Regions from separate parts of the Paraburkholderia unamae genome, predicted to be linked through region 1. Evidence: predicted binding sites of a transcription regulator. Region 1 holds the regulator's gene; the other holds the start of a gene.
The links. Region 1 encodes FliA, which starts transcription of late flagellar genes. Its sites were predicted from a motif close to CTAAAGTTTNNNNNNNNNNNGCCGNTA; they were not measured.
Positions count from the first base shown of each region.

Region 2: a site for FliA is predicted at 760-786, ahead of fliD (flagellar filament capping protein FliD). Genes of this name have one in related genera too.

Region 1 covers NZ_QEOB01000001.1:102,623-108,019, forward strand. The annotation lists gene C7402_RS00480 (flagellar basal body protein) at 1-480, opposite strand, end outside; gene flgA (flagellar basal body P-ring formation chaperone FlgA) at 727-2,082, shown strand; gene flgM (flagellar biosynthesis anti-sigma factor FlgM) at 2,251-2,616, shown strand; gene C7402_RS00495 (flagella synthesis protein FlgN) at 2,663-3,106, shown strand; gene C7402_RS00500 (RNA polymerase sigma factor FliA) at 3,278-4,009, opposite strand; partial or broken gene C7402_RS00505 (MinD/ParA family ATP-binding protein) at 4,404-5,228, opposite strand; gene flhF (flagellar biosynthesis GTPase FlhF) at 5,221-5,397, opposite strand, start outside.
Region 2 covers NZ_QEOB01000030.1:56,227-61,623, forward strand. The annotation lists gene C7402_RS39650 (IMPACT family protein) at 91-684, shown strand; gene fliD (flagellar filament capping protein FliD) at 854-2,293, shown strand; gene C7402_RS39660 (DUF2964 family protein) at 2,686-2,934, shown strand; gene C7402_RS39665 (hypothetical protein) at 3,008-3,622, opposite strand; gene C7402_RS39670 (hypothetical protein) at 3,682-4,047, opposite strand; gene C7402_RS39675 (helix-turn-helix domain-containing protein) at 4,895-5,299, shown strand; gene C7402_RS39680 (GGDEF domain-containing protein) at 5,363-5,397, opposite strand, start outside.

The DNA.
Region 1 (5,397 bases):
GGTCATGCCCGACTCGAAGTGCAGCGCGTTGTCGGCGAACTGCACGCGCTCGGTGTCGAGATCGACCGTGTTGCCGTCGAGCGCGGGCTGCATCGGCACGCGGTACATGAGCTGGCTCTTGTAGGTGTCGGCCGGGCCGCCCGTCGGGATCAGCTTCGCGTCGCCGGCCATGTGGCCCGGCGTCGTGGACGACATCTGCATGCCGCTCGTCACGCCTGCGGGCTGCGCCATGGCGAGCGGCTGGGCGTTGCCGCCCGCCGTGCCCGCCACCGCGGCAACCAGTCCCGTCGCGCCGGCTGCGGCGCCCGTGCCCGACTGCCGCAGCGCGCCCGCGAGCGAAGCCGCGAAGTCGACGTCGCGCGCCTGGTAGCCCGGCGTGTCGGCGTTCGCGATGTTCGACGAGATCAACGCCTGCCGCGTGGCGCGCACGTCGAGCGCTTCGCGCCCGAAGGCGAATTCGGCATCGAGTTTGTCCAGCATCGGGCGTTCTCCGTGACGCGAAAGGTGGATCGGCGTGAGCGCGGCGGCATCGCCAGCGGCGTGGAAACCGGCGCAAACGTTAAGCGCGCGGCCCGCAAGCCTTTGCGCATGGAGTGGAATCTTAGGCGGGGCTGGCAAGAACCAATCGGACGAATAGCCGGTAAAGCGCCCCTCTATTCGACGCAAGCTCGCGGGGGGCGCCGCCTAGAATGCGAGGCGTGTCAATGCATTCGATGGAGAACGACGATGCCGCAGACTGCCTCTTTCCGTGGGCCGCGCGCCGGCCTGGAACGGCGAGCGCGCGCCTTGTCGTGGGCGTTGCCAGGCGTTTTGCCGTGGGCCGCTTCATGCGCCTGCGCGCTCGCCTTCGTGCTGGGCGGCACGGCCGCGCACGCGCAGAGCGCGCCGCAGGGCGCGGGCGGCCAGGTCTTTATCGCGGGTAACGGCGACCGCGCAGGCACCGACGCCGCGCAGATGAGCGCGATGCTCGCGACGAACGCCACGAATGCCACGAATACGAAGCCGGCCAGTGCCGCCGCGAGTGCGCAAGCCGGTACGCCCGCGCCGCTGCGCGCGGCGAGCTACGCCGACCTCAACGCGCACGGCGTGCCCGAAGATGCGCGCGCCGGCGTCGATTCCGCCGGCATGATCACGATCCCCGGCCCCGGCGAGCGCACGTCGCAAGCCGACGCGCCGCGCATCGTCACGATTCCCGCGCCGGGCACGAGCGCGCAGCCTGCACGTGTGCCGCCCGCCAGCGTGAACAGCGCGACAAACAACGCGGCAAACAGCGCGGCAAACAGCGCGGGCGCGCTGCAACGCGTGAACGTCGCGAGCGCGGCGAACCGCGTGGCGCCCGTGGTGGTCGACGCCGCGAGCGCGAACGGCGCGCCCGCCGCGAAGCCGGTTGCGAGCGCAGGCGCAAACACAGGCACAAACGCCAGCGCGGTCGCCATGAACACCCAGGCCACACCGCCCGGCCAGCAGGACGGCGAATCGATCCGCGCCGCCGCGCTGGCCTTCCTTCAGCAGCAGTCGGCGGGGTTGCCCGGCCGCGTGACGGTCACGGTCTCGCCGGTGTTCCCGCGCGGCCTTGCGGCCTGCACTTCGCTCGAACCGTTCATGCCGCCGGGCGCGCGCACGTTCGGCCGCACGACCGTGGGCATGCGCTGCATCGGCGCGAAGCCGTGGACGCTCTACGTGGGCGCGCGCGTCGCCGTCGACATCACGTACTACGTGGCCGCCCGCCAGATCGGCGCGGGCGAGGCCCTCTCGGCCGCCGACTTCATGCCGCTCTCGGGCGACCTCGCGAGCCTGCCGCAGACCGTCGTCACCGACCCCAACCAGGCGAGCGGCGCCGTCGCCCGCATGCGCATCTCCGCCGGCCTGCCGCTGCGCACCGACATGCTGCGCAGCGCGGCGTCGGTCATCATCGGACAGACCGTCAAGGTGATCGCCGTGGGCACCAATTTCACGATCTCCGCCGAAGGCAGCGCGCTCAGCAACGCGGAGCCGGGCCAGCAGGTGCGCGTGCGCACGAGCGGGGGCCAGGTCATCACCGGCGTGGTCAAGGACGCCGGCACGGTGCAGATCCAGATTTAGGGCGGATTGGGATGAGACGGATCGAGCGTGTCTTGAACGGGCCTGGTTGCGCCCCGGTTGCGACTGTGTGCGCCAGCACACGTAACAGCGTGTAACGGCGGGACTTTCGCGCTAAAGTTCAGCCCGCCTCATGCCGTTATCAAGGTCAAATCGATCAGGAAGCCCATCGTGAAAGTTGACTCCTCCACCCGCAATGATCCGCGCGCGCTTCAAGATGGCGTCGCGCGTTCGCAAGGCGATTCGGCTGGCGCCGTGAGCGCCTCGAATACCGCGGCCACGTCCGGCGCCGCTGGCAGCGCGAGCGCCGCGAACGCGTCCGGCGCTTCACAAGGCGATGCGAACGTGAGCCTTTCTTCCCTCTCCTCCACGCTGCGCTCGCTCGCAGCGAGCGGCGCGGCCGATATCGACGTGGCGCACGTGCAGTCGATCAAGGACGCCATCAGCAACGGCACGTTGCAGATCGACGCCGGCAAGATCGCCGACGGCGTGCTCCAGACCGCGCGCGAGCTGATGAGGCCCGCGTCGGGCAACTGATGACGCCCGCGTGCTGCGCAAACACTGAATTTTCTGGTGCCCCTCGATGAAAGATGCCCTGCTAGCCACGCTGATCGACGAACACGCCACGGTTGAGGCGTTCGCGTCGCTGCTCGCCTATGAAGAAAAGGCGCTCGTGTCGGCCGACGGCATGGAGGCGCTGCCGCAGATCGTCGAGCAGAAGACCACGCTCACGCAGCGTCTGGCGGGCCTCGAAAAGGCGCGCGACGCGCAACTGGCGGGCCTTGGCCTGCCGGGCGGGCGCAAGGGCATCGAGATGGCCTGTGACGGCGACGCGCGCCTCACGAGCCAGTGGGCGCTGCTCAAGGGCTCGACCGAGCGCGCGCGCCGCAAGAACCTCACGATCGGCATGATGATCCGCACGCGCATGGAGCATAACCGGCGCGCGCTGGCGATCCTGCGCGGCGAGACGGGCAATGGCGCGATGCTGTACGGTCCCGACGGACGGCTGCCGGCGTTCGGGCTGTAGGCGGGCTGTAGGCGTTTGGGCGGTGCGTAAAAAAAGCCGGAGCGGGGACGCTTCGGCTTTTTTGTTGGTGCGAGCCTCTTTGCCCCAAAAAGAAGAGCCGAAGCGCTCCCGCACCCCGGCTCTCGCACTGCGCCCGGCCCGCGAACCGCACACGCGGGGCCGTCTATCGCCTCAATTCTCCGCGCTCGCCCACGACATCTCGCGCAGCCGCGTGCGCAGGCGCGCCACGGCCTGGCTGTGCAGCTGGCACACGCGCGACTCGCTCACCTCCATCACCGCGCCGATCTCGCGCAGGTTCATGCCACGCTCGTAGTAAAGCGACATCAGCAGCTTCTCGCGCTCGGGCAGGCGCTCGATCGCCTCGACGAGCGCGCCGCGCAGGCTGTCGTCGAGCAGCGCCGAAAGCGGGTCCGAGTGATCGACGCAGTAGCGGTCGAGAAACGGCTCGTCCTCGGCCGAGCGGTCGAAGTCTTCGTAGTAGATGAGCTGGCTGCCATGCAGGTCCTGCAACATCGACTGGTATTCGTCGAGCGGCATGTTCAGGTGATCGGCGACCTCGGTTTCGCTCGCCGAGCGGCCAAGACGCTGCTCCACCTGGTGCACCGCGCTCTCCACTTCGCGCGACGTACGGCGCAGGCTGCGCGGCAACCAGTCGTTGCTGCGCAGCTCGTCGAGCATCGCGCCGCGAATGCGCTGGCTCGCATAGGTCTCGAACTGCGCGCCCTGATCTTCCTTGTAGCGGTTCGCCGCGTCGAGCAGGCCGATCATGCCGGCCTGGATCAGATCGTCGAGGTCGACGCTCGCCGGCATTTTGGCGACGAGCTGCAACCCCAGCCGCCTCACGAGCGGCGCGTACTTCGCAAGCACGTCGGCCTGCGAAATTTTTCCTTGAGCGTTATACATCGTGCTCTCCACTTCTCATGTCCCTCGCTGCGTCGTGCGCACGTCAGACGTGCTGCGGCGACGGCCGCTGCGCGGGCGTCTCGGCCAGCCAGCCCACGTGGGCCGGCGCGGTCGCGGATGGTGCATCGGGTGCGGTATGCACACCCGTCACGGCCGCCACGAACGAATCTGCGTTCGCGGCGAGCGTGCTGTGTGCGGCGTGTCCTGCATGTGCTGCCTGTGCTGCGTTTGTCCCGTCGGCGGCTTGCGGCGCGCCGTCCGTGACATCCCTGCCGTGGGCGTCATGCCGGGCATGCGCGTCACGGGATTCCTGCGTGGCGAGGTCCGGCTGGTCCTCGAGTGCTTCAGTCGACGCGCCGACTTGCGGGTCGTCGGCGTCGATAGCCGCGAACGGCGCGCGCCCGCGCGCCGTGGCCGGCGAGCACGCCGAAACGGCGGGACGCATCGGCCAGTGCGGCAGCTCCGCGGCCACGTGGCGGAAGTCGCGCGCGGCGGCCGTGGACGGAAACGCATCGACGATGCAGCGCGCGAGCTTGAACGCCTGCGCCATATACGGGTCGGCGGCGACGTAGCCCGCGCTTTCGAGCGACACGCTCAGGTAGCGCCCCGCCACACCCGCGAGATTTTCGATGGCGGCTTGCGCGTCGGGCACGTTCGTCACGTGGTTCGCGAGCACGCGGAACTGTGCGATCGCATGCGCGAAGTGCAGCCGCTTCATGCACGCGTAGGCGTCGGTGATCGCCTGCGCGCCGATGCGCATCACGATCAGCACGTCGTGTGCGTGCATGGCGAGCGGCGAGAGCGCGCCTTCGGCGTCGAGCTGCGCGTCGATCAACACGATGTCGGCGGGGCCCGAGAGCACCTTTTGCAGTTGCGCGCTCGTGTACTGGGCGCGGTTGTCGCGCGAGGCGGCCAGCACGCCGAAACCGAGCGCGTGACGGCCGACGGCTTCTTCGAGCGTGCGCTCGCCGCGCATCACGGCGGCGAAGTTGCCCGCGCCGCGCACACCGCCCACGAGCGCGCACACGGAGCGCGGCCCCAGGCACTCGTCGACGATGAGCACATCCTTGCCCTGCGCGGTGAGCGCCGCCGCGAGATTGACCACGGCGGTCGTGCGCCCGGGCGCGCCAGCGCCGCCCGTCACCGCCACCACGCGCGAGCCTTCGCGCGCCAGCAGGCGCCGCAGCCCCTCTGCCTGATCGATCACGAACTTATCCAAACCTGACCTCGGGAGCCTGCGAATTCGAACGCGTCGAGAGTGCCGACAGCAGCGCGGGGATATCGTCTTCGTGCGGCACGAACGGCGAACTCTCTCGCGGAATGCAGAACGCGCTGCGGATCAGGAAGCGGCGCGTCGCCACGTAAAGGTTCTCGGGGACTTTCTGGCC
Region 2 (5,397 bases), on a different contig from region 1:
CGCCCCGCCCGCATCGGTTAACATGACGGTTTCCCCCGGCGGCGCCGCGCGCCGAGCCGCCCCGCTTTGCCCACCGCGTCGCCCACTGTTTTGGCCACCTTTACGCTCGCCCACACTGTCAGCGCGGATCTGGAGATCCGCAAGAGCCGCTTCATCGCGCATGCGATTCCCGTCGCCGACCGCGAAGCGGCCATGGCCGAACTGCGCCGCCTGCGCGAAGAACACCCTGCCGCCACGCACGTCTGCTGGGCGCTGCTCGCGGGCGGCCAGTCGGGCATGTCCGACGACGGCGAACCCTCCGGCACCGCCGGCCGCCCGATCCTCGAAGTGCTGCGCCATCACGACCTGGACGGCGTGCTCGCCGCCGTGGTGCGCTACTACGGTGGCGTGAAGCTCGGCGCGGGCGGCCTCGTGCGCGCCTATACCGACGCCATCGCGAGCGCCCTGCAAGGCGCCACGCGCATCGAGCGCATCGCGCAGGCGCGCCTCACCGTCGAAATGGGCTACCCCGACGAAACACGCGTGCGCCACTGGATCGAGCAGGCGCAGTTCACGCTCGTGGACAGCCAGTACACGATGACCGTGCGCCTCACGGTGCAGATGCCCGCCAGCAACGTGGAAAACGCGCGTGAGGAACTGCGCGACCTCACGCAGGGCCGCGCGGGCTTCCCCGAGCACGTGTGAAAGCGTCGAAAAGCAACTGAAAGCGGCGGCCGGCGCCATGTCGGCCAAACTTTTCAATTTCTTTTCGATTCTTACATAAAGTTTCATGAAAGCTTGCCGTAATGAAAGAAAGTCCACGCTTTAAGCGTGTCCTGTCGATCCGACGCACCAGAACGAACGGACTTCTTTCATGGCAAGCACGATCACGAACACCACAGCCAGCGCGAACAGCGTCCTGAGCGACGCCGCGCAATCGATCATCAGCGGGGCGACCAACTCCGCGCTCGACGTCAACCAGCTCGTCAAGGCGCTCGTCAACGCGAAGATGGCGGGACCGAGCGCCGCCCTCGCCGCGCGGCAAACGGCCAGCAACACGACGCTTTCGGCGTTCGGCACGCTCAAGTCGTCGCTCGCCTCGTTGCAAACCGCGCTCGAACCGTTCAAGGACGGCGCCGCGCTCCAGCGCTTCACGGTCACCGCCAGCGAAAAGGACAAAGGCCTGAGCGCCGTGGCCGGCAAGAGCGCCGTGGCCGGCAGCTACACGGTCGAGGTGGATCACCTCGCAACCGCCCACAAGCTCGCCTCCGACGGCTTCGACACGGGCGCGACGCTCGGCACGGGCGCGCTCGACATCTCGATGGGCGGCAAGTCGATGCACCTGACGATCGCTGCGGGCAGCAACACACTCTCCGACATCGCGGCGGCCATCAACCGCGCGGCGGACAATCCTGGCGTCACGGCCTCGATCGTGAACGGCACCGACGGCCAGCACCTCGTGCTCAGCTCGACCAAGACGGGCGCGGCCAATGCGATCGAAGTGAGCGCAGACGCGGGCCTCGACGCACGCCTTGGCTCCGCGCAGATGCGCGAAGTCGTGCCGGCCGGCGACGCCGAACTGCATATCGACGGCACCCGCGTGACGAGCGCGAGCAACACGCTCGAAGGCGTGGTGAGCGACCTCACGATCAAGCTCGAGAGCGCCTCGGTCGGAACGAAGCAGACGCTCACCATCGCGCCGGACATGACGGCGACGGGCACGGCCATCCGCGACTTCGTGAAGGCCTACAACAGCTACGTGGACGCAATGAGCGGGCTCACCTCGTTCACGGCCGGCACCGACTCGTCCAGCTCGCACTCGGGCGCGCTGCTCGGCGACTCGGTCGCGCGCATGCTCTCCGAGGCGCTGCCGGCCGTCATCGCGAACGGCGTGAAGGGCGGCGACGGCGTGCGCCATTCGCTGGGCGAGATCGGCATCAAGCTGGACAAGACCGGCAAGCTGGAGATCGACGACAAGACCTTCGACAAGGCGCTCCAGCCGGATAACCGCGCGATCGCCACGCTGTTCGGCAGCGGCGGCATCCCCGCGAAGCTCGACGCCGCCATCAAGCCTTATGTGCAGTCGAGCGGCATCATCGAGCGGCGCACCGACGCGCTCAACAAGGAACTCAACGACATCAAGCAGCAGTCGACCACGCTCGAAGCGCGCGCAGCGCTGCTCACCACCAAGTTCAATCGCCAGTTCACGGCGCTCAACACGCTCATGACGACGATGAACAACAACGCGCAATACCTCACGCAACTCTTCGGCGGCGCGAACAGCGCGGGCGCACTCGCGACCAACCACAAATAAGCCGTGTCGAAGACGTGAACCGGCGCGCCTGCACGAAACAGGCGCGCCGGTTTTACGTTGGCGTGGCGATGCGCAGGAATGAATGCCCGATCGATAATCGCAGGCAAAAAAAAGCCGCCGAACGCATCGGCGGCCAACAGGGGACGTGAAGAACAACCGCGAATCGAACTATCGAATCGACCCGACGCACCCATCATGGCGACGCAAAATTAAGCCAGACTTAAACGCGCGCAAAAAACGGTGAAGAATTCCGCGAAGACCGCGTTGGGCAGTGAAAGAACGCGCAATAATGGGCTCGCTATAATGAATTCGGGCTAGGTGCTCGCTGTATTGTGTTCGCGTGACCGCCTTTCCAGTTCTTTCCGTCCTTTACTCAACCCGGAAGAGCCACCATGTTTTTCGACAGACTGCATCGGTTTATAGAAGGCGCCGGTCCCGCGCGGCGCCATCGCGTATGGAGCAAGGTGCGCATCTTCGTTGCAGCCATGGGCACGCTCGGCTCCGCGGCAGGCATCGCCATCGCCGTGATCGGCCTCCTTAATTTCGATCACCGGAAGGTCATTACGGGCGTGGCCATCATCATTGTTTGCACGGTGATTTACGTCTCGATCCTCGTGCGCGACCGCAATCGCGTCGATTAGCGCGTCAAAGCGCCGATGCGCGGCGGCAAGCCGCGCATCGGCATCATGCGTTCATCGCTCGCCGGCCCTCGACTCACTCCACGCGCTGGCCGTTGCGCGTCACCTGGACAGCGGTCGCGCCCACATAGTCGGCGCGAATGCTGTCACCCACCTTGAGCGAACCGATCGGCACGTCCTGGGGCACGGCCACCACCACCGTGTGACGCGGCCCGCGCAACGTCACCTTGCGATTCTTGTGGTCGATCTTCTGCACCGTGGCGACCACCTGAATGGCGCGCGCCTTGGCCACCACACCCTCCGAAGCCGGCGAGGTTGCCACCGTTTCGACACGCGAGCGTATGCCCTTCGTGCTCACCTTGTCGGCGCGCAGCAGCACTGCCTCCCGGTAGAGAATGTCCAGCTTGTCGCCGGGCGCGAGCTTGCTCACGTTGCCCACCGCCGGATCGACCGTGATCGTCTCCTGCTTGCCGTTATCGCCGCGCAGCGTGACCGCGTTGTTCGCCGCGTCGATACTCACCACCGTGGCCGTGCCCGAAATCTCCCCGACCTGTAGCAAGCCGCCCGGCGCGCTGGCAGGCGCGGCCTCCGATGCGGTTTGCGCATAAAGCGGCACGAGAGGCGAGGCACCAAAAGCGAGAACAAGAACGGCGCCGAGCAGCGGCGCGGACGTACGGTAACGCATGGACATGGACAGGCTCCTTCTCCGGATCGTGGATGACAACACAACGCAGGCGCGCGGCGCGCGCCTCATACGCCGTCCGCGCAAGCCGCTTCGGCTACGCAGCGTCGATAGTGGGCATACACGCGTTCGCGCTCGTCGCTCGCGAGCTGACGCTTTTCGACCAGCCTCAGCATGCGATGGCGGTCCGCGCCAAGCGTCGCGTAGTAGCGCTCGGCATGCAGACGCCGCAAGCGCTGGTAGAAGTCCGGCCCGGGCAGACCCGAGTCGGTCGCGAGCAACGACGCATAGTCGGCTTCGCCCGGCTCGCACAACGCCGCCGCGGCCGTCTCCAGTTTTTCATAGCGCTCACGCAGCGGCACGTCGCCTTCAAAGAGTGCGTGAAACGCTCCATACGGCACCAGCGAGCGACGGCTCGCGGCGCGACGCAACAACCTGCTTACCCTTTCATCAATTTCTCTATGCATCCCCACGACCAGGAAATGGGCCGACGCCTATGCTGCACGGCGCTTGCAAAAGGCACGCACATGGCGGCCCGGCAGGATTCAAGGAACCGTTTCATTTCGCAACGCGAAGCGAATCCGGCAATCGCCATTCGTTTCATTCCAATCCAATCCGCATTGAAATCAACCTGGAATGTTTGCGAAAAGTATTCTGCACAAAAAAATCATTTCGCTCCCTGAAATTGCACGGCCGACGAAAAACGTCCGACTATGGAGAGCGACGTCGAAATACGGGAAATGCTATCGGCGATACGCTAACAAACGTCTCAAGGCGCGCTTCGATATTTGATTTGCATTGTTTCGGCAACATTGGCGCCTATCGAAAGACCCATGATTACTCATACGAAACAATGCGCAATGCCCGGCCGCATCTTGCTCCGAGTAATTGAGTAAAAAAGTCAGGCTATTCGCCACAGATGGCGGAAACGACCGCATTGCAGCATCCGCGCGAAATGGCGGCCATCATTGTTGAGCAATCCGAGTCGGTTGTTTTTTCTCATTAGTTCAGGATTATCCACAAGTCAAGCAGACTATTTTTCCGCTGACTATACACATTCCCTACAAAAACAATTATTAATATCCGCTGCGGAACACCGAGGCGTTTCGCTACACGCGCCCTTCACCGGGCGTCGATTTCGCCGTCCGCCATGGCTTTCGCGTCACCGCACCCGGCGCGGGATTCATGGCAAGCGAGAAGACCCGCATGCAGGAAGAGGGTTACAGGTGCGGCACATCCGCAATGCCGCATGACCGGAATCTTTCGTCGACGAGTGAACACATGCTTACCCGAACCGAGAACCTGCCGAGCGTCGCGAGAAGAATGGCCGCCGGCCAGATGTTGATGGAAGGCGCGACCGTGAATAGCGTCGCCGACTCACTTCACCTTTCCGCCCAGACGGTGAGGCGCTACAAATCGATTGTCGAAGATGGCGGTCTCGCCGCGCTCAAGCAGATGAGCGTGGGCGGCCGGCCCTCGGTGCTCGACCAGGCCGCGCTGGGCTGGATCGCAACCGCCCTGCATGGCTCGGCGCGGGACCATGGCTTCCCGAGCGACGCATGGACCAACAGCCGCGTGCGCGAGCTGATCGGCCGCCAGTTCGGCGTGCACTATTCGCGCGTCTATACCTGGCAGATCGTCTCGAACCTCGGCCTCGGCCACCGGCTGTCGAAATCGGCACGCTAAGCGGCATGCACCGGCACCGCACGCCCCGCGGCGCATAGCGGGCGCGCGGCAAGCCGGATTGCGTCAGCTCGCGGGCGCGTCGCGGCCTCGGGTTCCGG